Regions from separate parts of the Paenibacillus donghaensis genome, predicted to be linked through region 2. Evidence: predicted binding sites of a transcription regulator. Region 2 holds the regulator's gene; the other holds the start of a gene.
The links. Region 2 encodes Rex, which represses fermentation and respiration genes when NADH is low (regulators of the CRP and FNR family bind a similar motif). Its sites were predicted from a motif close to TTGTGAAATATTTCACAA; they were not measured.
Positions count from the first base shown of each region.

Region 1: the regulator Rex is predicted to act here: its motif matches at 10,741-10,758, upstream of pflB (formate C-acetyltransferase).

Region 1 is NZ_CP021780.1:4,664,221-4,676,953, reverse strand. Features, by position in the region: gene B9T62_RS40805 (glycosyl hydrolase family 65 domain-containing protein) at 1-207, shown strand, start outside; gene pgmB (beta-phosphoglucomutase) at 243-872, shown strand; gene B9T62_RS21485 (cache domain-containing sensor histidine kinase) at 1,033-2,826, shown strand; gene B9T62_RS41500 (response regulator) at 2,844-3,152, shown strand; gene B9T62_RS21480 (helix-turn-helix domain-containing protein) at 3,068-4,171, shown strand; gene B9T62_RS21475 (carbohydrate ABC transporter permease) at 4,385-5,212, shown strand; gene B9T62_RS21470 (carbohydrate ABC transporter permease) at 5,214-6,086, shown strand; gene B9T62_RS21465 (ABC transporter substrate-binding protein) at 6,218-7,681, shown strand; gene adhE (bifunctional acetaldehyde-CoA/alcohol dehydrogenase) at 7,974-10,595, shown strand; gene pflB (formate C-acetyltransferase) at 10,854-12,733, shown strand, end outside.
Region 2 is NZ_CP021780.1:4,320,520-4,333,252, reverse strand. Features, by position in the region: partial or broken gene bshA (N-acetyl-alpha-D-glucosaminyl L-malate synthase BshA) at 1-526, shown strand, start outside; gene B9T62_RS19925 (CCA tRNA nucleotidyltransferase) at 537-1,841, shown strand; gene B9T62_RS19920 (biotin--[acetyl-CoA-carboxylase] ligase) at 1,828-2,628, shown strand; gene B9T62_RS19915 (hypothetical protein) at 3,723-4,076, shown strand; gene panB (3-methyl-2-oxobutanoate hydroxymethyltransferase) at 4,502-5,374, shown strand; gene panC (pantoate--beta-alanine ligase) at 5,374-6,264, shown strand; gene panD (aspartate 1-decarboxylase) at 6,257-6,640, shown strand; gene B9T62_RS19895 (tetratricopeptide repeat protein) at 6,754-7,398, shown strand; gene dinG (ATP-dependent DNA helicase DinG) at 7,513-10,374, shown strand; gene B9T62_RS19885 (redox-sensing transcriptional repressor Rex) at 10,433-11,098, shown strand; gene B9T62_RS19880 (amidohydrolase) at 11,085-12,395, shown strand; gene B9T62_RS19875 (cell wall elongation regulator TseB-like domain-containing protein) at 12,436-12,733, shown strand, end outside.

The DNA.
Region 1 (12,733 bases), 340 kb from region 2:
TCGCTGCCGCAGCACTGGCAGGCGGTTGAACTTCCGATTGTCCTGCGGGGTGAAACCTTCAGGCTGCGGATTAGCCGGGATGAGGTTACTGTCAGTGCGGCTGCCGCCAACAGCAGCCCTGTGCTCTTCACTGTGCAAGACAGAGAGGAAGAAGCATGTCCTCCGGGCGGTGTGCTCCGGCTGGCCTTGACGACAGCCTTGATATGAAGCCATAAATATATAATCAGAGAGGAAATCAATCCATGCTGCAAAATATGAAAGGCGCCATCTTTGATCTGGACGGCGTCATCGTCGATACTGCCAAATACCATTATCTGGCCTGGGCGAAGCTGGCGGATGAGCTTGGCTTCAAATTTACAGAGGAGCACAACGAACGTCTCAAAGGCGTGAGCCGGATGAGATCGCTCGATATCCTGCTGGAGATTGGCGGGCTGGAATTCCCGGAAGCGGAGAAGGTGGTTATGGCAGACAACAAGAACCGTCTGTATGTGGAGTACATTTCCCGGCTTGATGAGTCGGAGCTGCTCCCGGGCGTCAAGGCCTACCTAACTGGACTCCGAGCACGTGGAGTAGGTATTGCGCTCGGTTCAGCCAGTAAGAACGCGGAATTTATTCTGAACAAACTGAACATTACCGAGCTGTTTGATGCGGTTGTTGACGGCAACAAGGTAGCGCTTGCCAAGCCCGACCCCGAGGTATTCCTGATTGCATGCCGCGAGCTGCAGCTGCTGCCGGAGGAATGCATCGTATTCGAGGATGCGGAAGCGGGAGTGCAGGCAGGCCAAGCTGCTGGAATGAAGGTAGTCGGCATAGGCAGCCGCGAGGTTCTGAAGGAAGCGGATCTCGTGATTCCGGGTTTGCATGTGCTGTAATAAATAAATGGACCTCCAGTGCGTACTTCGACTCCGTTGTACGCACTTTTTGGTGTGCAGCAACCACAAAATACATACAAATAACCATAATAAACTTTAAAATAAACATAGGTTAGCCGTTTTCCTTCTGATATATTATTGAAGCTGGAGGTGTGTATAGATGTGGTCTGCGCTTATCAAGCCGATTGTTAGGCTGAATGTCAAGCAGCAGCTTATCCTGCTGTTCCTGATAATGATTTCCCCCATTCTGATTCTGAACAGCTACGGCAATATGAAGGCCGAGGCCATCCTCAAACGCCATGTTACCAATGCCTATGTAGAACTGAATAAGCAGAATTTCACGATTATTAATCGAGATATGGATACCGTCAGCAAAATCACTACAACGATTATCCAGAACGCGCTTATTCAGCAAATTAATATGACTGGCACTGATCCTATCATGGATCGGGTGCAGAGGTACGAACAGATTGAGAAGCTGCTGGTCAGCTATTCCCAGGGTGCCGAGCATGGGGAGGGAATCTATTACTCCCTTTATATTTATGATCCGGAGGATAATTATTTTTTTGCACCTAATTTCCCGCAGGTGAAGAAGGCGAGCGTCTATTTTTTCACCACAGGGGAGGAACCGTATTGGTTCCAGGAAGCGGTAAGGCAGAAAGGCCGCGGTTACCTCATGTTTACGGACAAACTGAGTCCACAGGCCGAGGATTCGAAGACACTTACCTATGTAAGGGCGGTCAATAATATATACAGGGGAGCTAATTCCATCGGTGTGCTGGTCGTTACTAAGATGGAATCCAAAATCGGGGAGTCGCTCAAATCCATTTCGCTGCCGGACGGGGAGATTTATTTGACGGATCGCAATAACCGTGTGCTTGCCTCCACAACGGATACAATGGGTGAAGTGATTGATCTGCCTAACGATTCCGTGGCCGGAGATCCGGAGGGGATCGAGGATTTTATTACTGCAGATTTCATTTATGTGGTGAACAACAACCATTCGCTCGGTCAGAAGCTGGTCTATAAAGTCCCGGTAAGAGCGCTGCTCCAGCAGCAGAACGAAATGAAGCGGGTTATCCAATACATAACGATTGCCTATGCCCTTTTCGGGCTTATTATTATAACGTATTTCTGGCGGTCATTAATGACACCGCTACAGAAGCTGGCCTTCTTCGTCCGCAAATATGAGCCGGGCAACCGGGTGCCGGAGACGCCGCGCAGGGGCAGCAACGATGAGGTCAGTGTACTCATAGATTCCACGTATGATATGGCCCGCCGGTTGAACGGACTGATTATATATAAGTACCAGATGGAGCTGAAACAGAAGGAATCACAGCTGCAGCTGCTGTACCAGCAGATTAACCCCCATTTACTATACAACACGCTGGAGAGCATCTATTGGAAAAGCTCGCTGGAAGGCAACCTGGAATCCGCTGAAATGATCAAGGAGCTGTCCAAGCTGATGAAGATCAGCCTTAGCCGGGGGCGTGAGCTGATTACGCTGGAGGAGGAGCTGGAGCATGCAACCGCCTATATCAAGCTGCAGCAGCACCGTTATGATTATGTCTTCAGCATTGTGTGGAACATTGCGTCAGAGACCAAAAGCAATTTAATTCCCAAGATTACCCTGCAGCCTTTAATAGAGAATGCTATTATTCACGGTGTCAAAAATATGGGCGAGGACGGCGAAATCATCATCAGCGCCATAGCACTGGGGGAGTCAGTTCTCATTTCCATCGAGGATAACGGTTATAAGTCGGTGGATTATGAAGCGATAGCACATGTCCTGAACGATGATAGCCCGAATCCCGCCAGCGGCTATGGGATCCGTAATATTAACCAGCGGATTCATCTGCATTTCGGACCGGAATTCGGCATTGCTTATGCCCCCCGCAAGGAAGGCGGTACTAGGGTGACGGTTAAACTCCCGAGATCGGGAAATTCAGAGTAAAAAAGGAGAGCGCGGATATGTTCAACATTATTATTGTGGACGACGAACCTTTGATTTGCAAAGGACTCAGCAGCCTGCTATCTTCCTCCGGGCTGGACATTGATCATATCTATACAGCCCACAGCGGTTATGAAGCTCTGGACTGCATCCGGATGGAGGAAATCGATTTGCTGGTTACCGATATCCAGATGGGTGCGATGAGCGGCATCGAGCTGATGCAGCATGCCAAGCTAACCAAGCCATGGGTGCAGACCATTGTAATTCCGCCCATGAGACCTTTCAATATGCCCAAATGGCTGTCAGGCTGGGTGCCAAGGATTATTTAATCAAGCCGCTGCACAGTGAGCAGTTTCTGGATTCGGTGCGCAATGTGCTGCTCAAGATGGATAAACCCTCCCCGGAGCTGGCCACCTTTATGGCCGGCATAGGGGATAGCTTCCGCCTGGAGGAACCGCTCCCGGAATACAGCGAACTGCTCAATGAGCTGATGGTGAAACCGGGCGGGGTGCTCGCTGATGGCAGCCGTATGCAGAAACTGGATGACCTGAAGCTGCAGGGGCCTTATTTCTCCGTGATTAAGATCAAGATTACCCATTCGGATGAGGGGCAAGGCGACAAATATACAGAACAGGACCTTAGCCTGCTGCGGTATGGGGCCCTGAACATTGCCAAGGAGCTGCTGGATCAGGAGTGGAGCTCGATTGCTTTTTATTCCCCTGACGAAGAAATCACACTGATTCTTCAGTGGAATGAGAAGAACTATGAGGAAACCTCCGCAGGCCAGATCAACCGGCTGGATGTAATGGGACGTAGCCTTCACTTTAACATTCATAAATTTCTGCATTTGCATGCTGTCATCGGGATCAGCCAGATTCTCAAAGGAATTTCCTTCATGGATGTATTGAACCGTCAGGCCTCCAAGGCCATTCACTGGAACAAGGAGCATAATGACCATTATGTGTTCTACTACGGGGATTTCAATTGGAACAACTATGCCGCAGACCCGTCGCCGGAGGAACTGCATACGAGAAGCAATCTGATTGTGCAGAAAGCGAAGGATTATATAGAAGCGAATTACGCGCAGAAAGGGCTGACCATTCACGAAGTAGCCCGGAAAAATCATGTCAGCCCCAATTATTTAAGCTATCTGTTCAAGAAAAATACAGGTTACAACCTGTGGGAATACGTCATTAAGCTGCGGATGGAGGATAGCAGGGAGATGATTCTGAATACGGACCTCCGGCGTTACGAAATTGCGGAACGGGTGGGCTATGAATCCCCGGAGCATTTCAGCAAGATTTTCAAAAAGTATTATGGGATCAGCCCGAGCGAATTGAAGAAGTAAGAACACTCACTACTCTCGGTAGATTTAGACATGTTCAATGCCACCCTCATTTTCTACAATTTAAGGTAGGAAGTATATTGCCATAAATGCTGAAGACCAAAGGAATGAGGGAGCCTGATGAACCAAACTGCTAGTCTAAATGAAACCCTGCCGGTGCAGAAGGAGACTAAACCGTACAAACAAAACCGCTGGAAAAAAAACTTCTGGGGATATATGTTCCTGGTGCCTGCCATCATTATTTTTGTCATGTTTATGTGGGTTCCTATTTTTAAAGGAATGATGTACAGCTTCTATCACGTTGACTTTGTCAAAGGAAATACCTTTGTCGGTCTGGATAACTATGCCAGAGCACTCACGGATCCGGATGTATGGACAGCGGTGAAGAACACCCTGTATTACATGGTGCTGTGTCTGGTCATCGGATTCTGGGTGCCGATTGCTTTTGCCATTATGATCTCAGAGCTGCGCAGATTCGGAGGGTTTGTGCGCGTAGCGGCTTATCTGCCGTTTGTTGTGCCCGGTGTGGTTCTATATGGCTTGTGGAGATGGCTGTATGATCCGGTAGGCCCGATCAATGCAGTGATAGGTTCGCTGGGGTTGACTCAGGTGTCCTTCCTGACGGATATCAAGTGGTCGATGATCTCGCTCGTATTCATGGAGACCTGGCAGCAGTTCGGCTCGGGGATGCTGATATATCTGGCGGCTGTGCTCAGTATTCCGCGCGACTGGTATGAAGCGGCTGAAATCGACGGAGCGGGTGTTTGGGCGCGTATCCGCCACATTACACTGCCTTCGCTGCGTAATCTGATCATCCTGATGCTGATTCTCCAGGTGATAGGCACCTCACAAGGCTATCAATCACAAATGGCGCTTCTAGACGGCGGTCCTAACAATACTACGCTGACCTATGCGCTGCTTATGGTGAAATATGCATTTACAAGACTCGATTATGGAACAGCTACTGCGCTTGGCATGCTGATGTTTATCGTCCTGGGCGGTTTGGGCATTTTACAGTTCAAGCTTAACAAGGAGGACAACTAACATGAAGAGTGCAGATAGAGGAATTCTCTCCGAACATGATTTGAAGAAAACAAGCAACCGGATCGTTTACGGGCTGATGGTGCTAGTCATCCTAATCATGGTGTACACCATGCTCTATCCCATATTGATGATGATGTTCAACGGGCTGAAATCCAATCAGGAGGTCAACACGTTTCCGCCGCATTTTTTCCCGCAGGAATGGCACTTCGACAACCTTAAGGCTGCGATGAATTATATCGATCTGCCCATGTATCTCAGAAATACGCTTTATATTTTTGTGGGGAATATGCTGATAACGCTGGTCGTACTGGGAATGTCGGCCTTCAGTATTTCCCGGATGAATGTGCCTTATAGAAAAGCGTTCTATTTCTTCTTCCTGATGACGTTGTTTATTCCGGCTACCAGTTATATGGTTCCGAATTTCGTCAATCTGAAGCAGCTCGGCCTGCTTAATCAGTACGCGGCCTTCTGGCTGCCTGCGGGTGCCAACACCTTTTACTTCCTGCTGCTGAAGAATTTCTTTGACGGGCTGCACCCTGAGATTTTTGAAGCTGCACGAATTGACGGAGCCTCGGAGCCGCGTAGCTTTTTCTCGATTGCCGTCCCCTTGTCCATTCCAATCTTTGCTACACTGGCGATCTTTATCTTCTCCACGGCATGGAATGACTGGTATTGGCCATCACTGGTTATGCATAGCGACGAGAAGTATACGCTGGCGACAGCCATCTATAAGTACGTTATTAATGTGAAGGCACTCAATGCCAACGTTAAATTTGCCATTCTCTTTATTGTGTCGCTGCCGCCGATTGTAGTCTTCTTGATTTTTCAGAAATTTATCATGCGCGGTGTAGCTTTGTCGGCGGTCAAGGGATAACGGCAGCTGAGAGATTTAATCACGGATCGTAAACCTGCACATGAAAGTAATATAAATGCACCTCGTTTGTAAAGGATTACTCTTCTATGATGAAGTTGTAAGATCATTATGAATTGAAAAGGGGAGTTTCAATGCGTAAATTTTCCAGCGTATTAGCATGTCTCCTTGTGGCCGGTTCGTTGTTATCCGCTTGTGGCGGCAACAATAACAACAACGCACAAGGGAACAAGGGAGGGAATGCTTCACCGGAAGCGACGGCTGCCACTACAGATAACACAGGCAGTGCCACGAATGCGCCGGCTGATGATATCACACAGAGAAAAGTAACCATCAAAATCCACTATCCTACGCCGGACTTGACCGAAATGAGAGCGCAGGAAGATATCAAGATCAAACGATTCCAAGCAGAATATCCGAATGTGGAAATCGTAAAAGACGACTGGCAGTACAACTTGAGCGAGATAGGAGTGAAGATGGCTGCGAACGAAGCACCAACCTTCTTCAACACCTATGCTACGGAAGCCAAGTTCCTGGTGGAGAGAGGCTGGGTTGCCGACATAACCGATCTGTGGAACAAATATGAATTCAAGGATCAAATCAATCCAGTGCTGCAGAATCAGTTCATTATTGACGGCAAAGTATTTGGTGTTACACAAAAAGGTTATGTTACCGCAACCATGATCAATAAGAAAATGCTTGATGAAAAAGGGGTTGCCATTCCTCCAATGGATTGGACCTGGGAAGACATGCTGAATACCGCCAAAGGGGTAACGGATACCAAAAAAGGGATTTCCGGTATTGCTCCCATGGGTAAAGGCACAGAAGCAGGCTGGAACTGGACCAACTTCCTGTTCGAAGCAGGCGGAGATATTCAGAAGGTGGAAGGCGGCAAAGTAGTCGCAACCTTCAACTCCGATGCTGGCGTGAAGGCGCTGGACTTCTACAAGAAACTTAGATGGGAAGCCAATGCGGTTCCTCAGGACTGGGCACTAGGCTGGGGAGATGCTGTAGGGGCGTTCCAGCAAGGTCGTACAGCTATGGTTATGGCTGGCTCCGATGGTGTAATTGAACAAGCGCTGAACCAAGGCGCATTGAAACCGGAGGATGTGCTTACCTATCCAATGCCAGCTATGGAAAAAGGCGGCAAGCATACCGGCGTTCTCGGCGGCGATTACCTTGTCATCAATCCGAATGCTACAAAAGACGAGCAGGAAATGGCATTCCGCTATATTACATTCGATTATTTCTCCGATAAATACCTGGAGTCCCTGGACGCCGTGCTGAAGCAACGCAAAGCGGACGGCAAATACTTCATACCGCCGCTTCTGGACTATTACTCCGCTGATTCAGAGTATGGCAAGAAGACTACAGCTGTTTATGACAAGTACGACAACGTCTACCAATACAGCCCGGGCATTATGGCTCTGCTGGATGCCAAACCGGAAGCGCAATTCAGCACACAGGACTACTATGGAACAATGTCCAATGTCATTCAGGAACTGTTCTCCAAGAAAGGAACAGATTCCAAGACTCAATTGGATGCTGCAGCAAAAGCCGTGCAAGAGAAATTCTTTGATGCAATTAAAGTAGAATAGTTCCTTGTGAAACTTTGGGAAATTGAATTGCTTCAACCCTAAGGGGGTGTCCCGCAAGCCATAAAAGGCTGCCTGGGACACCTCCTTATTGTTTGTGAGGAAAATCAACGCCGCTTAAATTTAAATAATAAATGTAAAATAAACCGAAATTTGATCGAATGAAAGCGCTTTGAAAACAAATCAAAAAAATATTTAAAGTATGTGAAAGATTTCACTATGCATATTAGAAAAGATGTGTTAAGATAAATGTGTAGAGAAAAACAACCTAAAAATTGACAGGAGGACGAGGGAGATGGCAGTTAAGAACGAAGTCGCCGCCCAAGTTAAACAACCTACCGCTGAAGAATATATTCAAACGGTAGTTGATAAAGCCAAGAAAGCTTTGGATGAGTTTATGTTGCTGGACCAAGAACAGGTGGATAAAATCGTTCATGCTATGGCATTAGCAGGACTCGATAAACACATGTATTTGGCGAAACTGGCTGTCGAAGAAACGGGCCGCGGGGTATACGAGGATAAGATCACCAAGAACATCTTCTCCACTGAATATATCTGGCACGGAATCAAATATGACAAGACCGTAGGCGTGATTGAAGACAACGTTTATGAAAGCTTCCAGAAGATTGCCGAGCCTGTCGGTATCGTAATGGGTATCACTCCGGTAACCAACCCAACATCCACCACGATGTTTAAAGCGTTGATCTCTGCGAAGACACGTAATCCAATTATATTCGGTTTCCACCCTTCGGCGCAACACTGTAGTTCGGAAGCAGCAAGAATTCTTCGTGACGCTGCTGTGGCAGCAGGCGCTCCCGAGAACTGCATCCAATGGATCGAAATGCCGACCATGGACAAAACAAACGCATTGATGAACAACCCGGATGTGGCCTTGATCCTGGCAACCGGCGGATCGGCAATGGTTAAAGCGGCTTACAGCTGCGGCAAACCGGCACTGGGCGTAGGTCCTGGTAACGTTCCTGCCTTCATCGAGAAGAGCGCTGATATTGACCAGGCGGTTACTGACCTTATTCTTTCGAAATCGTTCGACCACGGCATGATCTGCGCATCTGAGCAGGCCGTTATTATAGAAGAAGCAATTTTTGACCAAGTGAAGAAGAAGATGATTGCCAACGGCTGTTACTTCGTTAATAAAGAAGAAGCCGCCAAATTGACTTCCGGTGCAATGAACGTTGAGAAATGTGCGGTCAACCCGGCAATTGTTGGACAATCCGCTACTAAGATCGCTGAAATGTGCGGTATTCAGGTTCCTGCAGGCACCAAGATTCTCGTGGCCGAGCTGGAAGGCGTAGGCACCAAATATCCGCTGTCGGCTGAGAAGCTGAGCCCGGTTCTGGCTTGCTACAAGGTGAAGAATGCTGACCAAGGCATCGAACGCGCTGCTCAGGTTGTTGAATTCGGAGGCATGGGCCACAGCTCGGCGATCCATTCCAACAATGAAGAAGTCATCATGAAATTCTCGAACCGTCTGCAGACTGGACGTATTCTTGTGAACTCGCCTTCTACGCACGGCGCAATCGGCGATATTTACAACACTAATATCCCTTCACTGACACTGGGCTGTGGATCTTATGGACGCAACTCGGTATCGCAGAACGTTACCGCCATTAACTTGATCAATGTGAAAAGGGTGAACCGTCGTACCGTGAATATGCAATGGTTTAAAGTGCCGGATAAGATTTACTTCGAGAAGGATTCTACCCAATACCTGACCAAAATGCCTGATATTACACGCGTTGCTATTATCACAGACCCAGTGATGGTTAAGCTCGGATATGTGGAAAGAGTAGAACATTACCTGCGTCAACGTCAAACTCCGGTAGCCATTGAGGTCTTCTCGGAAGTTGAACCGGATCCATCGACTACTACAGTCGAAAAAGGTACAGCTATGATGAACAGATTCCAGCCGGACTGCATCATCGCACTGGGTGGCGGTTCCCCTATGGACGCAGCCAAAGGAATGTGGTTGTTCTATGAACACCCGGATGCTGACTTTAACGGTCTGAAACAGAAATTTATGGATATCCGCAAACGGGTATACAAATTCCCTAAACTGGGCAACAAAGCGAAATTCGTAGCGATTCCAACAACTTCGGGTACAGGTTCGGAAGTGACCTCATTCGCGGTTATCACAGACAAAACCGGTGAGAACCACGTGAAATATCCGCTGGCTGACTATGAGCTGACACCGGATGTTGCCATTATTGACCCAGTATTTGTATACAGCCTGCCTAAGACTGCTGTAGCTGATACAGGCATGGACGTATTGACTCATGCTATCGAAGCTTATGTATCTGTAATGGCAAGTGATTACACTGATGGTCTGGCCATCAAAGCGATTCAACTGGTGTTCCAATATCTTGAGAAATCCGCATTGCAAGCCGACAAGCTTGCCCGTGAGAAAATGCATAATGCATCGACACTGGCCGGTATGGCATTTGCCAACGCCTTCTTGGGAATTAACCACAGCTTGGCGCACAAATGGGGCGGACAGTATCACACCGCACATGGCCGTACCAATGCGATCCTGTTGCCGCACGTTATCCGTTACAATGCGAAGAAACCAACGAAATTCGCTTCGTTCCCGAAATACTCGCATTTCGTAGCTGACGAGCGTTATGCCGAAATCGCCCGCATTCTGGGGTTGCCTGCCCGCACAACGGAAGAAGGCGTAACAAGCCTGATCAATGCTATCCGTGAGATGAACAAGAAGCTTGGCATCGAAGAGTCGTTCCAGGAGCTTGGCTTCGACGCTAAGGACTTCGAATCACGCGTAGACTACTTGGCTGACCGTGCGTTTGAAGACCAATGCACCACTGCCAATCCTAAGCTTCCGCTGGTTACTGAGCTGGCTGATGTATACCGCAACGCGTTCTATGGCAACTTTGAAAACTAAATATCCGTTAAGCAGAGTACAATGAGGCTTACAAGCACATCAAGAGTGACAAATATCACCGAAAAGGTGATATTTGTCACAGTCTTTTTTCAGAAAACAAACTAAAATGTATATATAGACAACGGTCCCGGTTATGGAATAGTGATTGTGAATTTTATTACAACCATTTCATTTTCAGAGGGATCACGCGAGACACGGGATTAACCTTCAAGCCCGCGATCTCTACAAAAATATAAATATAAATGGAGGGATTTAGCAATGTCGGTGATTGAAAAAGATGTACAAGAGGTTAAGTCGGGATGGCGCGGATTCAATAAAGGTAAATGGGCAAGAAAAGTAAACGTAAATGATTTTATCGAAAAGAACATTTTGCCTTACCTGGGCAAAGAGGATTTCCTGGCCGGAGCTACTGAGAATACCAAGGAACTCTGGAAAATCGTATCTGAAATGACCAAGCAAGAAATTGCCAACGGCGGTGTGCTTGATGTGGATGTTAATACTGTATCCACTATTACTTCCCACCAACCAGGTTATATTGATAAAGACAAGGAACAAATTGTAGGTGTTCAAACTGATGCGCCTTTCAAACGTTCCATTCAGCCTTTCGGCGGCATCAAAATGATGATCGATGCTTGTAAAGCTTATGGCTTCGAGCTTCCGCAGGAAATTGTTGATCTGTTCACGAACATTCGCAAAACGCATAACCAAGGCGTATTTGATGCATATACCGATGATATGAGAGCAGCCCGCAGAGCGGGTATCATCACAGGTCTTCCTGATGCTTACGGCCGTGGCCGTATTATCGGCGACTACCGTCGTGTGGCTCTGTACGGAATTGATTTCCTGATCAAAGAAAAGAAACAGGATCTGAAGAATCTTGAAGTGGATTCGATGAATGAACCGGTTATCCGTCTTCGTGAAGAAGTTTCCGAGCAGATTCGCGCACTGAGCGAACTGAAGAAAATGGCTGAAATGCATGGTTTTGATATTTCCAAACCAGCCAACACAGCTAAAGAAGCTTTCCAATGGGTATACTTCGGTTACCTTGCAGCGATCAAAGAACAGAATGGTGCGGCCATGTCCCTTGGACGCGTATCTTCCTTCCTTGATATCTATGTAGAACGTGACGTTGCAGAAGGCACATTGACTGAAGAGCAAGCTCAGGAAATGGTTGACCATTTCGTTATGAAGCTGCGTATTGTTAAATTCCTGCGCACACCTGATTACAATGATCTGTTCAGTGGAGACCCAACTTGGGTTACAGAATCCATCGGTGGGATGTCCGTTAATGGCGAAACACGTGTAACCAAGAACAGCTTCCGCTTCCTGCACACTCTGTACAACCTGGGACCTGCACCAGAACCGAACCTGACAGTTCTGTGGTCCGAGAAATTGCCAGAAGGCTTCAAGAAATTCTGTGCCAAGGTTTCGATCGAAACCAGTGCCATTCAATATGAGAACGATGATCTGATGCGTCCAATCTACGGCGACGATTACGGTATTGCTTGCTGCGTATCCGCTATGCGTATCGGTAAACAAATGCAGTTCTTCGGAGCTCGCGCCAACCTGGCCAAAGCATTGCTGTATGCAATCAATGGTGGTGTGGATGAGAAGTCCGGCGTACAGGTAGGACCTGAACTGCCACGCATTACTTCCGAATACCTGGATTACGATGAAGTTATGCAACGTTTCAATCCAATGATGGATTGGCTTGCTAAGCTGTACATGAACACCTTGAACGTGATCCACTATATGCATGACAAATATTCTTACGAACGTATCGAAATGGCTCTGCATGACCGTGATATCCTGCGCACCATGGCTTGTGGTATCGCTGGTCTGTCGGTAGCAACCGACTCCCTGAGTGCCATTAAATACGCTAAGGTTAAACCGATCCGCAACGAACAAGGTATCGCAATTGATTTCGAAATCGAAGGTGAATTCCCTTGCTACGGTAACAATGACGACGCTGTTGATGATATTGCAGTAGATCTGGTTGAATCCTTCATGACCAAGATCCGCAAGAACCATGCTTACCGTGATGCTCTGCCAACACAGTCTGTATTGACAATCACTTCTAACGTAGTATACGGTAAGAAAACAGGTACTACACCTGATGGACGCAAGAAGGGCGAACC
Region 2 (12,733 bases):
GCGGGTGCAGGATGTGGTGGATATTTTTGCGAAGGTCAGCAAGGAGCTGCCTTCCCGGCTTCTGCTGGTGGGTGAAGGTCCCGAGCTGCCCAAGATCCAGGCCAAAATCAATGAGATGGGCCTGGAGGACAAGGTGCGCTTCCTCGGCAAGCAGGACGAGATTGCCCAGGTGATCTCGATGGCCGATCTGCTGCTGCTGCCTTCGGAGAAGGAGAGCTTCGGTCTGGTAGCCCTGGAAGCGATGGCTTGCGGTGTGCCAACGGTTGGCTCTCAGACCGGAGGGATTCCCGAGCTGATCCAGCATGGCAAGACCGGATTCCTGGCTCCGATCGGCGATACGGCTGCGATGGCGGACTATGCGATCCGCATCCTCTCGGACGATCAGCTGGCGGAACGGTTCCGCATAGCCTGTCTGGAGCGTTCCTGCAATGATTTCAGCAGGGACGTTATTACCAATCAATATGAAGATATCTATTACCGTGTGCTGGGTCGCAAGGTAACCCGGATGGATGCCGTCCGGGGGTAAGGAGTACAGGATGGAATGGACAATGGCCCCTGCCGCCATGGCGGCGGCAGCAGAGAAGGTGATCACCGGACTGATTCGCAGCGGTCATGAAGCCTATTGGGTAGGCGGATGCATTCGCGATGAGCTGCTGGGCAGGCCGGTGCATGATATGGATATTACAACCTCCGCCCACCCGGATGAAGTGACTGCGCTGTTCCCCCGCGTAATTCCCACCGGGATTGCGCATGGTACGGTCACGGTGCTGGAGGACGGCCAAGGGTTTGAGGTGACCACCTACCGCACCGAGAGTGGGTATGCCGATCATCGCCGTCCGGAGCAGGTGAGCTTTGTTACTGATGTGACGGAGGATCTGCGCCGCCGCGATTTCACGATCAATGCGATCTGCTGCGGGCCGGATGGCCTGCTGGTAGACCCGTTCGGCGGCGAGCGGGATTTGGAGCTCGGCCGCATCCGCTGCGTAGGCGACGCGCGCGAGCGCTTCGAGGAGGATGCGCTGAGGATGCTGCGCTGCCTGCGCTTCGCGGCAGTGCTGGATTTCGCCATCGCCAAGAACACGTGGCGGGGGCTGCTGCGCCAGCGTGACCTGCTGGCGCATATTGCCGCAGAGCGCGTGCGCGCGGAGCTGGAGCGCATCGTGGAGGGGCCGCATCCTGTGCGCGGCCTGGGTCTGCTGTCGCGCAGCGGGCTGCTGCCGCGCGGCAAAGCCCCGTTCCCCTGGACCGGAAGCACCCTGGCGGCAGCCGCCGCCGGGGTGTCCGGGATCGGGGAACTGCAGAGCGCCCATCTGCGGTGGGCGCTGCTGCTCCATGCCCTGGGCACCCCGGCCGAGGAGGCCGACGGATTGCTGCGGGCATGGACGTTCCCGGGGGCGACGCGTAGCGCCGTCGCCGGAGTGCTGCGCGTCCGCGAAGCGTGGACCGCGCTGCTGGAGGTGCCGCCCGGGGAACCCGGCGGCACAGAGGCCCTGCGGCGGCGCTGGATCGCCGCCGTGCTGCGCCATGGCACGGAAGCCGCCGCAGGCTGGCTGACCGTGCTGGCGGCGCTGCCTGCGGCGGAGCGGGACGCCGCTGCCCCGGATGCGCCGCCGCTGCGCGTGGCGGCGCAGAGCTGGACAGCGGAGATGCCGCTGTCCACGCTGGCGCAGCTCGCCGTGAGCGGTGGCGAGCTGGCGCAGGCATTGCAGAGACGCCCCGGCCCGTGGGTCGGGGCGATCTTAAGCGGCCTGCTTCATGCGGCCGCCTGCGGCGACATCCGAAACGACAACCAATCCCTGCTGCAGGAAGCGAAAAGGATGATTGAACATGAACAGCTATGAAGCCTTGTCTCCGGCGACAATCGACAGAGAGACCGCTGCGTCCTGCTGGAGCGGCAAGGTGCATCTGCTGGAGAGCGTGCTCTCCACCCAGGAGGAAGCGAAGCAGCTGGCGGAGAGCGGCGCACCGGAAGGAACGGCGGTTATAGCGGAGGAACAGACCGGCGGCAGGGGCCGGATGGGCCGCAAATGGCATTCTCCGAAGGGCAAAGGCATCTGGATGAGTGTTGTGCTCCGGCCGCAGCTGCCGCTGCTGCTGACCCCCCAGCTGACACTGCTGGCCGGGGTAGCCGTATGCACTGCAATCCGCAAGGTCAGCGGGGTGGAGGCCGGGATTAAATGGCCCAACGACCTGCTGGCTGGCGGCCGCAAAATCTGCGGCATCCTGCTTGAATCCTCTCTCCATGAGGGCGAGCTGCACTACTGTATCGCGGGCATTGGCATTGCGGTGAATCTGGACGCAGACGATTATCCCGAGGAGCTTCGTGGTGTCGGCACCTCGCTGCTGCTGGAACGCGGAGGCCGACCCGTGGACCGTTCCGTGCTGGCTGGTGTGGTGCTTGCCGAGCTGGAGGCTCTATACACGCTGTATCTGGAGCGTGGCTTCGCTCCGGTCCAGCTCCGCTGGGAAGCGATGTCGGTTACGCTGGGCCGTCAGATTGCGACAAACAGCCCTGAGGGCAGACGAAAAGGAATCGCTGTAGGCATGGATGAGCAGGGGTTTCTGCTGCTTCAGGGGCCGGATGGAACGGTGAGCAGTGTGTGTTCAGGTGAGATTGAACTAATATGACAGCGGGGTGCTACAACCCCTGTATGCGATATGTCCTTGCAGTTTCGGTTACTACTTAGGACTCCTTTAAGGAGCCGAACATTTAGTTGCGAAACGGGTTGCTGCTTAGGTCTCCATAAGATAGGAGCATCCAAGATGTGATTTCTTGAACACCACCTTAGTCCAGCCAGCGATTTAAGTGCGAAAACGCACCTAATTCACCGATTTTTTCTGTTTTGGAGCAAATAAGTGCGAATACGCATCTAATTTCGAGTTTTGAGCGTTAAACAAACGTTTTCCTTGAAAATAGTTGCAGATTCGCACTTATTTCTCCGCTAACAGGAATTTCAGCTGAAATTAAATGCAGATTCGCATCTAATTCTCTGAAAGCTCTTATGCAACACTCTACATTGATGTTTCAGCTGAATTTAGTTGCAGTTTCGATTACTGCTTAGGACTCGGGCCTTCCCCAAGCAGATTGGCGCCATCGAAAGAGAAAAATATAGGTGGCTATGGGGAAAAACTACCGTTAATTAAGGGCTAATGATCGATAATCTATGGCATATAGGGAAAAGTTACCACTAAATCGTCTATCGAGGGCATTTTGGAGCCCATAGGGTGTCATTAGTGGTAGAAACTCCCTATCCTCTCATGAGATTCCCCAACTTTCGTACAATTAGCGGTAGAATTTCCCTACACATCCTGACTGGCCCTAAGGAGTAACCAGTTTCCCATCAAATTACTCGAAAAGTTCCAGGGCAGACTCTAAATTCCTGGCAAGAACCTAAGTAGTAACCAGTTTCGCACTTATTTGCTCCCTGACAGGGTTTGCAGCAAAAATTAGTTGCAGTTTCGCATCTAATTTACTCTGAAGCTTCTTGACGGTGTCGCTGCCCTACATCCTCGCCAGGGCCTAAGCAGTAACCAGATTTGCACGTATTCGTCTGCTGATGGACGTTTCGGCTGAAATCGCACTTAATTGCCTCCTATCACAGGTTTCAGTTGAAATATACTAATTCCTCGAAAAAACGGATGCCACCTCTTGCAGAGGATGGCGAAACCGTTTTTTCTTGTTGTATAGCAAATAATGATTTTCTTTTGTTGTGGATTAGATCTTGCGCATTCCGGAGGAACAGCCCGCTTTCGCCCTTAAGGTCTTGCGCATTCCGAAGGAACAGCCCGCTTTCGGCCTTAAGGTCTTGCGCATTCCGAAGGAACAGCCCGCTTTCGCCCTTAAGGTCTTGCGCATTCCGAAGGAACAGCCTGCTTTCGCCCTTAAGGTCTTGCGCATTCCGAAGGAGCAGCCCGCTTTCGCCCTTAAGGTCTTGCGCATTCCGAAGGAACAGCCCGCTTTCGCTCTTAGAGTCTTGCGCATTCCGAAGGAACAGCCTGCCTTTGAACTTCCCCCCCGGCCGTGCATCCCGTCAGGGAGAGCAGGCCAGCCCCGCGGCGTTCAAGCGGTCCCGTAGGGATAAGCGATCTTTCCACCCCACCCACCTAATCACAGTACCGCCAGGCTCATTCGCCAAGCTTGCGGGTGTCCAGAGGGTGCAGCCCTCCCAAACCCTCCCTTGGAAGGGAGGGTTTGGGAGGGATCGATTTTTTAGTGTATTTCTCCATTTTTTTTGGTATACTAGCGGCAGAGGCGGTATCGAATGTCGAGCTGTACTCTTGCTGTAAATGGAATAATCAAGAATTTGTTATTGGGATGCACCATCATAACTGCGTTTGACGGTTACGTTGGATTCTGCTCTGAGCCGTAAGGACCGAGACAGAAGGGACGATCGCGAGTGACTCTTTTTTGCCCTTCGGACCTTTTTAGCGGAACATGCTAAGAGGTTTTTTTGTTTGCGCGTTTACGCGTATTTAACTGGGAAAAGGGGAATGGAGAGCAATGGCAAACAAGCAGGCGTTAAATATTGTCAAAATGAAAAAAATGAAAACGGAAGGTGTGCCGCTGAGCATGCTGACCGCTTATGATTATCCTTCGGCCCGGTTGGCCGAAGAAGCAGGAATCGACCTGATTCTGGTCGGCGATTCGCTGGGAAATGTAGTGCTGGGCTATGACAGCACCCTGCCGGTAACCATAGATGACATGGTGTATCATACCCGCTCCGTCACCCGGGCAGCACAGCATACGTTTATTTTGGCGGACATGCCGTTTATGACCTATCACGGAAGTATTGACGAGACCCTGCGCGGCGTCCGCCGCCTGATGCAGGAAGGGGGGGCCCACGCCGTCAAGATGGAAGGCGGCCTGGAAATCTGCTCCACCGTATCTGCACTGGCTGCGGCCGGAGTTCCCGTTATGGGCCATATCGGGCTTACCCCGCAGTCGGTCAACATGATCGGCGGCTACCGCATCCAGGGCAAGGATGCCAAGGATGCCCAGCGGCTGATGGATGAGGCGCTGGCGCTGGAAGCGGCCGGGGCTTTTGCCATTTTGCTGGAGCTGGTGACCGAAGAGGTGGCAGCGGCCATCTCCAAAGCGCTTTCGATCCCAACCATTGGCATTGGTGCAGGCCGTTATTGCGACGGTCAGGTGCTGGTCTATCATGACCTGCTGCGCTACACGGCGGATTACCGGGAGAAACGTTTTGTCAAAACCTATGCCGATATAGGCAGCCTGATCCGTGAGGGGATCAGCCAGTATGTGCAGGAGGTCAAGCAGCGTACTTTTCCGGAGGAGAGCCATGTATTCGGCGCCGATGAAAGTGTGCTGGAATCCCTATACGGCGCTGCCGTAACCAAAGGAGCGAAATCATAATGAGAGTGGTCAGAACTGTAGAGCAGCTGCGCGAAGCGCTGGAATATATGCGGAGCGGGGGCCACAGCCCCATTGGATTTGTGCCAACGATGGGTTATTTGCATGAAGGACATGCCAGCCTGCTGCGGCGGGCCGGAGAGCTGAGCAACACGGTAGTGATGAGCATTTTCGTCAATCCGCTGCAGTTTGGTCCCAATGAAGACTTCGCCTCCTATCCGCGCGATGAGCAGCGGGATCTGGAGCTTGCCGAGCGCGAAGGCGCAGATATCGTGTTTATTCCCACTGTAGAGGAAATGTATCCGCAGGCGATCCGTACTACAGTTTCAGTGGCTTCATTAACTACGCAGCTGTGCGGGGCTTCGCGTCCCGGACATTTTGACGGCGTGACTACCGTAGTCAGCAAGCTGCTGCATATGGTGCAGCCGGATTATGCGTTCTTCGGACTGAAGGATGCCCAGCAGGTGGCTGTGCTGCGCCGGATGGTATCCGACCTGAACATGCCGGTAGAAATTGTCGCTTGTCCGATTGTCCGTGAGGCCGATGGCCTTGCGCTTAGCTCGCGCAATGTGTATCTGTCTGGAGAACAGCGGGAAGAGGCGCTGGTATTGTCCCGTTCGCTCCGTGCTGCGCGCGAGGCCATTCTGGATGGCCGGGCGAGAACCGCATCCGAAGTGCGCCAGGTGCTGGTATCTGAGATTTCAACCTCTCGTCTTGCCGAGATTGATTATGCCGAAGTATTAACTTTTCCCGATCTGGAGAACCTGGGAGACAACGAAACTCTGGCTTCAGTGCCCGGAGAGATTATTATGGCGCTTGCCGTTAAGTTCGGCAGAACCCGCCTGATCGACAACAATGTATTTATTCCGAAGGAGGCTGCTGCACTTGTTTAGACATATGATGAAATCCAAGATCCACCGTGCGACGGTGACCGAAGCGAATCTGAATTATGTGGGCAGCATTACCATAGATGAGAATCTGATGGAAGCAGCTGATCTGCTGGAGAATGAGAAGGTCCAGATTGTCGACAATAACAACGGCTCCCGTCTGGAAACTTATGTGATTCCTGGCCCGCGCGGAAGCGGTGTGATCTGCCTGAACGGTGCTGCAGCGAGGCTCGTACATCCGGGCGACACCGTAATTATTATTTCTTATGCCATGCTGTCCTCGGAGGAGCTGGCTGCTCATAAGCCAACCGTTGTGTTCGTCGATGAGCATAACCACGCAGTGAAGCTGGCCGATCATGAGCTCCATGCTACGATTGTCTAATTCGTGCGCTTCAGTCATGTATTGATTGGCAGGGATGAAAGTACCCGTTCTCGCAGAAAATGAAGTCAGGCAAGCTTAAGCTGATTTCATCTTCAGTGAGGTGGGGTGGTCCCGTGTTTCAACATTTGTTTGCTGAAATGAATAAGGTGCTTCGTGAGATCGTAACTGATTACCCTACTGCGGAGGGTGCCCGCCGAAACGAGCTTTTATGCAAATACAATATGCTGCACCGGCTAAGTGATAACGTGATGGACGAATGGCTGCTCTTCGCCGAGAAGCTCAGCCAGTTCCGGGAGCAGGCCGATTTCACGCTGGAGCCTGAAGACAGCCCGGAGCCGCCATTGGAGGCTGCAGAGCTGTCAATGGATGCCTTTGTCCGTGGACAGGGCTACTACAAGCTGCTAATGTACCGTAAATGTATTGACCAGTTTAAGGAAGTGATTGCACGGCACCCGGATAGTCTGGCTGCCCGTCTGTATCTGGCGATGGCTTATCTGCAGGAAGGTGAAGGGGAGAGCGCTTGGAGGCATCTGGACCATATGCTGGCCCTGATCCGGGAAGCCAAGCTGAAGGCGATGATCTATAACGCCATGGGGTGCATCAGAGCCACTCAGGAGCGCTTTGGCGAAGCAAGGGAACTATTTGATCTCTCCCTGCAGCATGACCCCGCTCTGCCGGAGCCACCAGTCAATCTGGAGGTGTGCCGCAGGCGGGGAGGCAAGCTGCAATTTGGAAATCAGTTGGTTGAGCTTTTGTAATCATAGGTTTCTCCTCTTAAGCGATGCATCCGCGAAGACCGGGGTGCATCGCCTTTTTTCGCAACTTCTGTTATGCTGATAAAGAGCCTCAAGTGAAAGGGAATAGAACTTATAATGAAATTTGCCGTGCTTGATTTCGAAACAACGGGCACCCAATCCGTGGGTGAGATCATCCAGGTTGGCCTGGCCATAATTGAAGAAGACCGGACCATCTCCCGGGTGTATGGTTCCTTTGTCAAGCCCGGAACACCGATTCCTTCTTTTATTACGGGTCTGACAGGTATAACCGATAACGATGTGCAGGATGCGCCAGAGCTGGACGAGATGATGATGGAGCTCGTGCCGCTGCTGGATGACGTAGTGCTTGTAGGGCACAACGTGGCCTTTGATTTTCATTTTTTACAGAATGCGCTTGACCGCTGCGGGTATTTGCCGTTTCAGGGGCGGATTTTAGATACGATAGATTTCCTGAAGATTTGCTTCCCTTCCCTGACCTCCTATCAGCTTGGCGCGGTCAGCGCGAACTTCGGCGTGGAGCATGAGCGTCCGCACCAGGCGGACAGTGACGCGCTGGCTACTGCGCTGATCCTGCTGAAATGCATTGAGGAGCTGTATGAGCTTCCCCTACTGACGATTCAGAGAATCAGCGAGCTGCTTAGCGGGCAGGACAGTGATCTGGGCTGGTATTTCGACGGACTGCTGCATGAGCGGGAGATGGAGACCTTCCAGCCCGAGAATGGACTGACCTTCTACCGTCAGTTGGCGCTGGCTGTTGGCGACTGGGCGGAGCTTGCACCACCGAGAGCCGAGAGCGACCCCAATCCGCTGCTGAAGCTCTCCTTCACAGAATATATGGAAGAGGTGACCCGGCTTCTTAAGGAAACCCTGCCGCATTATGAGAGCCGCGAAGCCCAGGATATCATGATTGCCGAGGTGATGGCGGCCCTGGCGGAAGACAAGCATATGCTGATCGAGGCAGGAACCGGAACCGGCAAGTCGCTGGGCTATCTGCTGCCTGCCATCTATCAGAGCGTGCGCAGCGGGGAGAAGGTGATGGTCAGCACCCATACCATCAATCTGCAGGATCAATTGCGCGAACGGGATATCCCCCTGTTGACGCAGGTGGTCCCGTTTCCGTTCAAGGCTGCGGTGTTTAAGGGAAGAGGCCATTATTTGTGTCTTCGCAAGTTTGAACATAGAATAAACAAAAGAGATTTCGTCAGTCCAAGAGAAGATGCGCTGATCGCGGCTCAGATGATGGTCTGGTTGACCCAGACCGAGTCGGGTGACGACGAGGAGCTTAACCTCAGCGGCCGGGGCGGGGATTTCTGGGAGACGGTTGCCAGCGATACGGATTCCTGCCAGGGCCGTTCCTGCCCATGGTTCCGCAAATGTTATTATCACCGGGCCAAACACGAGGCCGGCATTGCCGATGTGGTGGTCACTAATCACTCCAAGCTGTTTGCCGATGTGAAAGCAGGGCACCAGCTTCTTCCCGCCTATGAGCATCTGGTTATAGACGAGGCACATCATCTGGAGGACGTGGCAGGTAAACATCTCGGCATGCATATGAAGCATTTCACCGTGCAGCACACCCTCTTGCGGCTCTACAAAGATAGCAAGAACGGCCAGCTTCCGGCGCTGCGCCAAATTCTGCAGTCCTCCGGCTCAGAACAGGCTTCGGAATGGAGCCTGACGATAGACACACTGTATCCTGATCTGCTTACCGTTAAGGAGAGCTGGGATACACTGAGCGAGAAGCTGTTTGCGCTGCTGCCTGAACGCAGCGATGCGGGAGCAGGGGAAGCCGGTCAGCTGGTGCTTCGCCTGGTGCCTGGCAGCAAACCGAATGACTGGGATGAGCTGACGAAGCTGGAGAACGGCATGTACCTTGCCCTCAGTGACATCATCCGCAAGGGTGACAAGATGCTCAGCGACATGCGCGAGCAGGAGGGGCAGTCCTCTGCCGACGGGCTGGTCACGGATATCAGCGGGTTGTTCAAGGATCTGGCTGGAATCCGGGAGCAGGTGCGTTTCTTCATGGGGCTGAACGATGACAACATCGTCTACTGGCTGGAAGCGAACGGAAACTACCGCAGCAAATCCTTGCAGATGTACGCTGTGCCTGTAGACGTCAGCTCCCAGCTGAAGGAGCTGTTCTTCGATAAGAAGAAGAGCATCGTGCTGACTTCTGCCACCTTGTCGGTGGACAAATCGTTCCAGTTCATGATCGATAATCTGGGTCTGAACGAGACGGCAGAGGAAGGACGCCTGAAGACCGTGCTGCTGCCTTCGCCGTTTAAGTACCGCGAGCAGGCCTTGCTGGTTATTCCGCGTGACTTCCCAAGCGTCAAGGGCAGCGTGGGAGACGCGCGCTTCGTGAATACCCTGGTACAGTCGCTGGCTGAAGCGGCAGAAGCTACCAGAGGGCGGATGATGGTCTTGTTCACCTCCTACCGGATGCTGCGTCAGGTGTATGATCCGCTGAAGGAGGCGCTGGCCTCCAAGGAGATCAGTGTACTGGGGCAAGGCGTGGAGGGTGGCAGCCGCAGCAAGCTGATCCGCCGTTTCCAGGACAGCTCGGCTTCGGTGCTGCTGGGCACCAGCAGCTTCTGGGAAGGCGTGGATATTCCCGGAGAGGCGCTGACTTGTCTGGCCATCGTAAGGTTGCCCTTCCAGCCGCCCAATCATCCGCTTGCTGAAGCCAAAGCGGAGCTGCTGCAGGCCCAGAAGAAGAACCCGTTTATGAAGCTGTCCGTTCCCCAGGCGGTTATCCGCTTCAAGCAGGGTTTCGGCAGACTTGTGCGGACCGCACAGGACCGCGGCATTGTCATTGTTTATGATACGAGAGTCATTGAGTCCTATTATGGCAAGTATTTCTTATATTCACTGCCCGGCCCGAAGATGGAGCATATGCGGACAGATCAGATGGTTCCCCGCATCGCCGAGTGGCTGGAGGAAGGCGGCGTCAGCTGACGCCGCACTACTCCTAACGTTTAACTGTTGTACCCAATATAATTTAGGAGGAGAACACATGAAATCGGATAAAATATCAGAGGCGGTGGTCCGCAGACTGCCTGTATACTTGCGTTTCCTGAACGATCTCCTGAAACGCGAGATCGCTACCGTTTCGTCCCAGGAGCTGGGACAGAAGCTGGATCTCAACCCGGCCCAGATCCGCAAGGATCTGGCTTATTTTGGCGATTTTGGCCGCAAAGGCATTGGCTATGATGTCTCTTACCTGATTGAGAAGATCCGTCATATCCTCAAGCTGGACCAGCAGATCAATGTGGCGCTGGTGGGGGCCGGTAATCTGGGCCACGCCTTGTCCAACTACAATGCATATTTGAAGGATACCATGAAGATTACGGCGGTGTTCGATTCCTATACGCCCAAGATCGGGCAGAACATCAACTCCCTGACCGTGCAGCCGATGGAAGAGCTGGATAGTACCATCCGCGCCCAGGGTATCCGCATCGGAATTATTACAGTACCGGATACGGAAGCACAGAATGTGGCGGATATCCTGGTCGGAGCCGGAATTGAAGCGATTCTTAACTTCGCTCCGGTAATCCTCAGAACCCCGGCCAACGTGCGGATTCATGCCGCGGATTTCACAACGGACCTGCAGAGTCTGGCTTATTATCTGCATGACGGAAAGGAAGATGCGGAAGAGGTGCCGGTCAATGAGCAGCAATAGGACGCTCATCCGAAACGGACGATTTCTGATTCCGGGAGCGGAGAAACCGGTTCTGCAAGGATATATGAGTATAGAAGACGGCACCATCACTTACATAGGTACAGATGAGCCTTGGTCTGAAGCCGGAGCCGGTACAACAACTATTGTGGATGGCAGCCGGCTGTTGTTTCTGCCAGGCCTGGTCAATACGCATGGTCATGCGGCGATGTCGCTGCTGCGCGGATATGGCGACGATCTTGCCCTGCAGGTATGGCTGAGGGACAAAATGTGGCCGATGGAAGCAAAATTTACTGCCGAGGATATATACTGGGGCACTTCTCTGTCCGTTCTGGAGATGCTCAAAGGCGGGACTACAACCTTCCTTGATATGTATATCCATATGGACCGCGTAGCTGAAGTGGCGGAGCTGTCGGGTATCCGCGCGGTTCTGACGCGTGGTGTCCTGGGCCATTGCCCTCCGCAAGAGCAGAGCAGCAAGCTGGCTGGAGCGGTGCAGTTTGCCCGTGACTGGAACGGTGCGGCGGGCGGACGGATTACGACGATGCTCTCTCCGCATGCGCCGTATACCTGTCCGCCGGATTATATCATGAAGTTTGTGCAGGCGGCGCATGATTATGATCTGCCGATGCATACGCATATGTCGGAGACGAAACGTGAGGTCGAGCAGAATGTCGCGGAATACGGTCTGCGTCCTGTGCAGCATCTGGAGAAGCTGGGCCTCTTCACCCGCCCTTCACTAGTGGCGCACGGCGTTCATCTGAATGACGAGGAGATCGCCATTCTGGCCCGCCATGAAGTCGGCGTGTCCCATAATCCTGGCAGCAACCTGAAGCTGGCGAGCGGAATCGCCCGGGTGGTCGACCTGCAGCAGGCAGGCGTCAAGGTGTCGTTGGGCACAGACAGTGCGGCAAGCAACAACAACCTCGATCTGTTCGAGGAGATGCGCCTGGCGGCGCTGCTTCATAAAGGCATCAGCGGCGATCCGACGGCGGTTCCGGCCCCGGAGGCGCTGCGTATGGCGACGGAATATGGTGCAGCCTCTTTGTTCCTGAAGGATGTGGGCCGGCTTGCGGTGGGAATGAAGGCCGACTTCATTGCGCTGGATATCGATCAGCCGCATCTGCTGCCTCACAGTGACCTGCTCTCGCATGCAGTGTACTCCGCGAGTGCCAGGGACGTGGAGCATGTCTGGGTGGACGGCAAGCAGGTCGTGAAGCATGGCGCCTGCCTGACATTAGATGAGGAAGCCATCCGCCGCAAGGCACAGGAGACCTTCGAGAGTCTGCTGAAACGATAACTAAGAGGCCGTATAAGGCTGTAAGAAAGGGAGCTGTACCTTGAAGAAAAGGAGAAAATGGATCCTGCTGGGATCGGTACTGATTGTGCTCCTGGTAGTGGGATTAATCCAGTTCTATGCCTATATCATGAAATCTCAATGGGGCGAGCAGCAAATTGCCGAGGATATTGCCCGAACCCAGGCCGGACTAACCGAAATATCCAAAGCGCAGAAATCCGTCTGGGGTGAAGAAGCAATCTATTGGGTGCTGACCGGGAACAATGCTGCCGGACAAGAGCTGATGGTGTGGGTCCGCTTCCTGCCCGGAGGCACAGCTGCGGAAGGCGAGAACGCCGTGT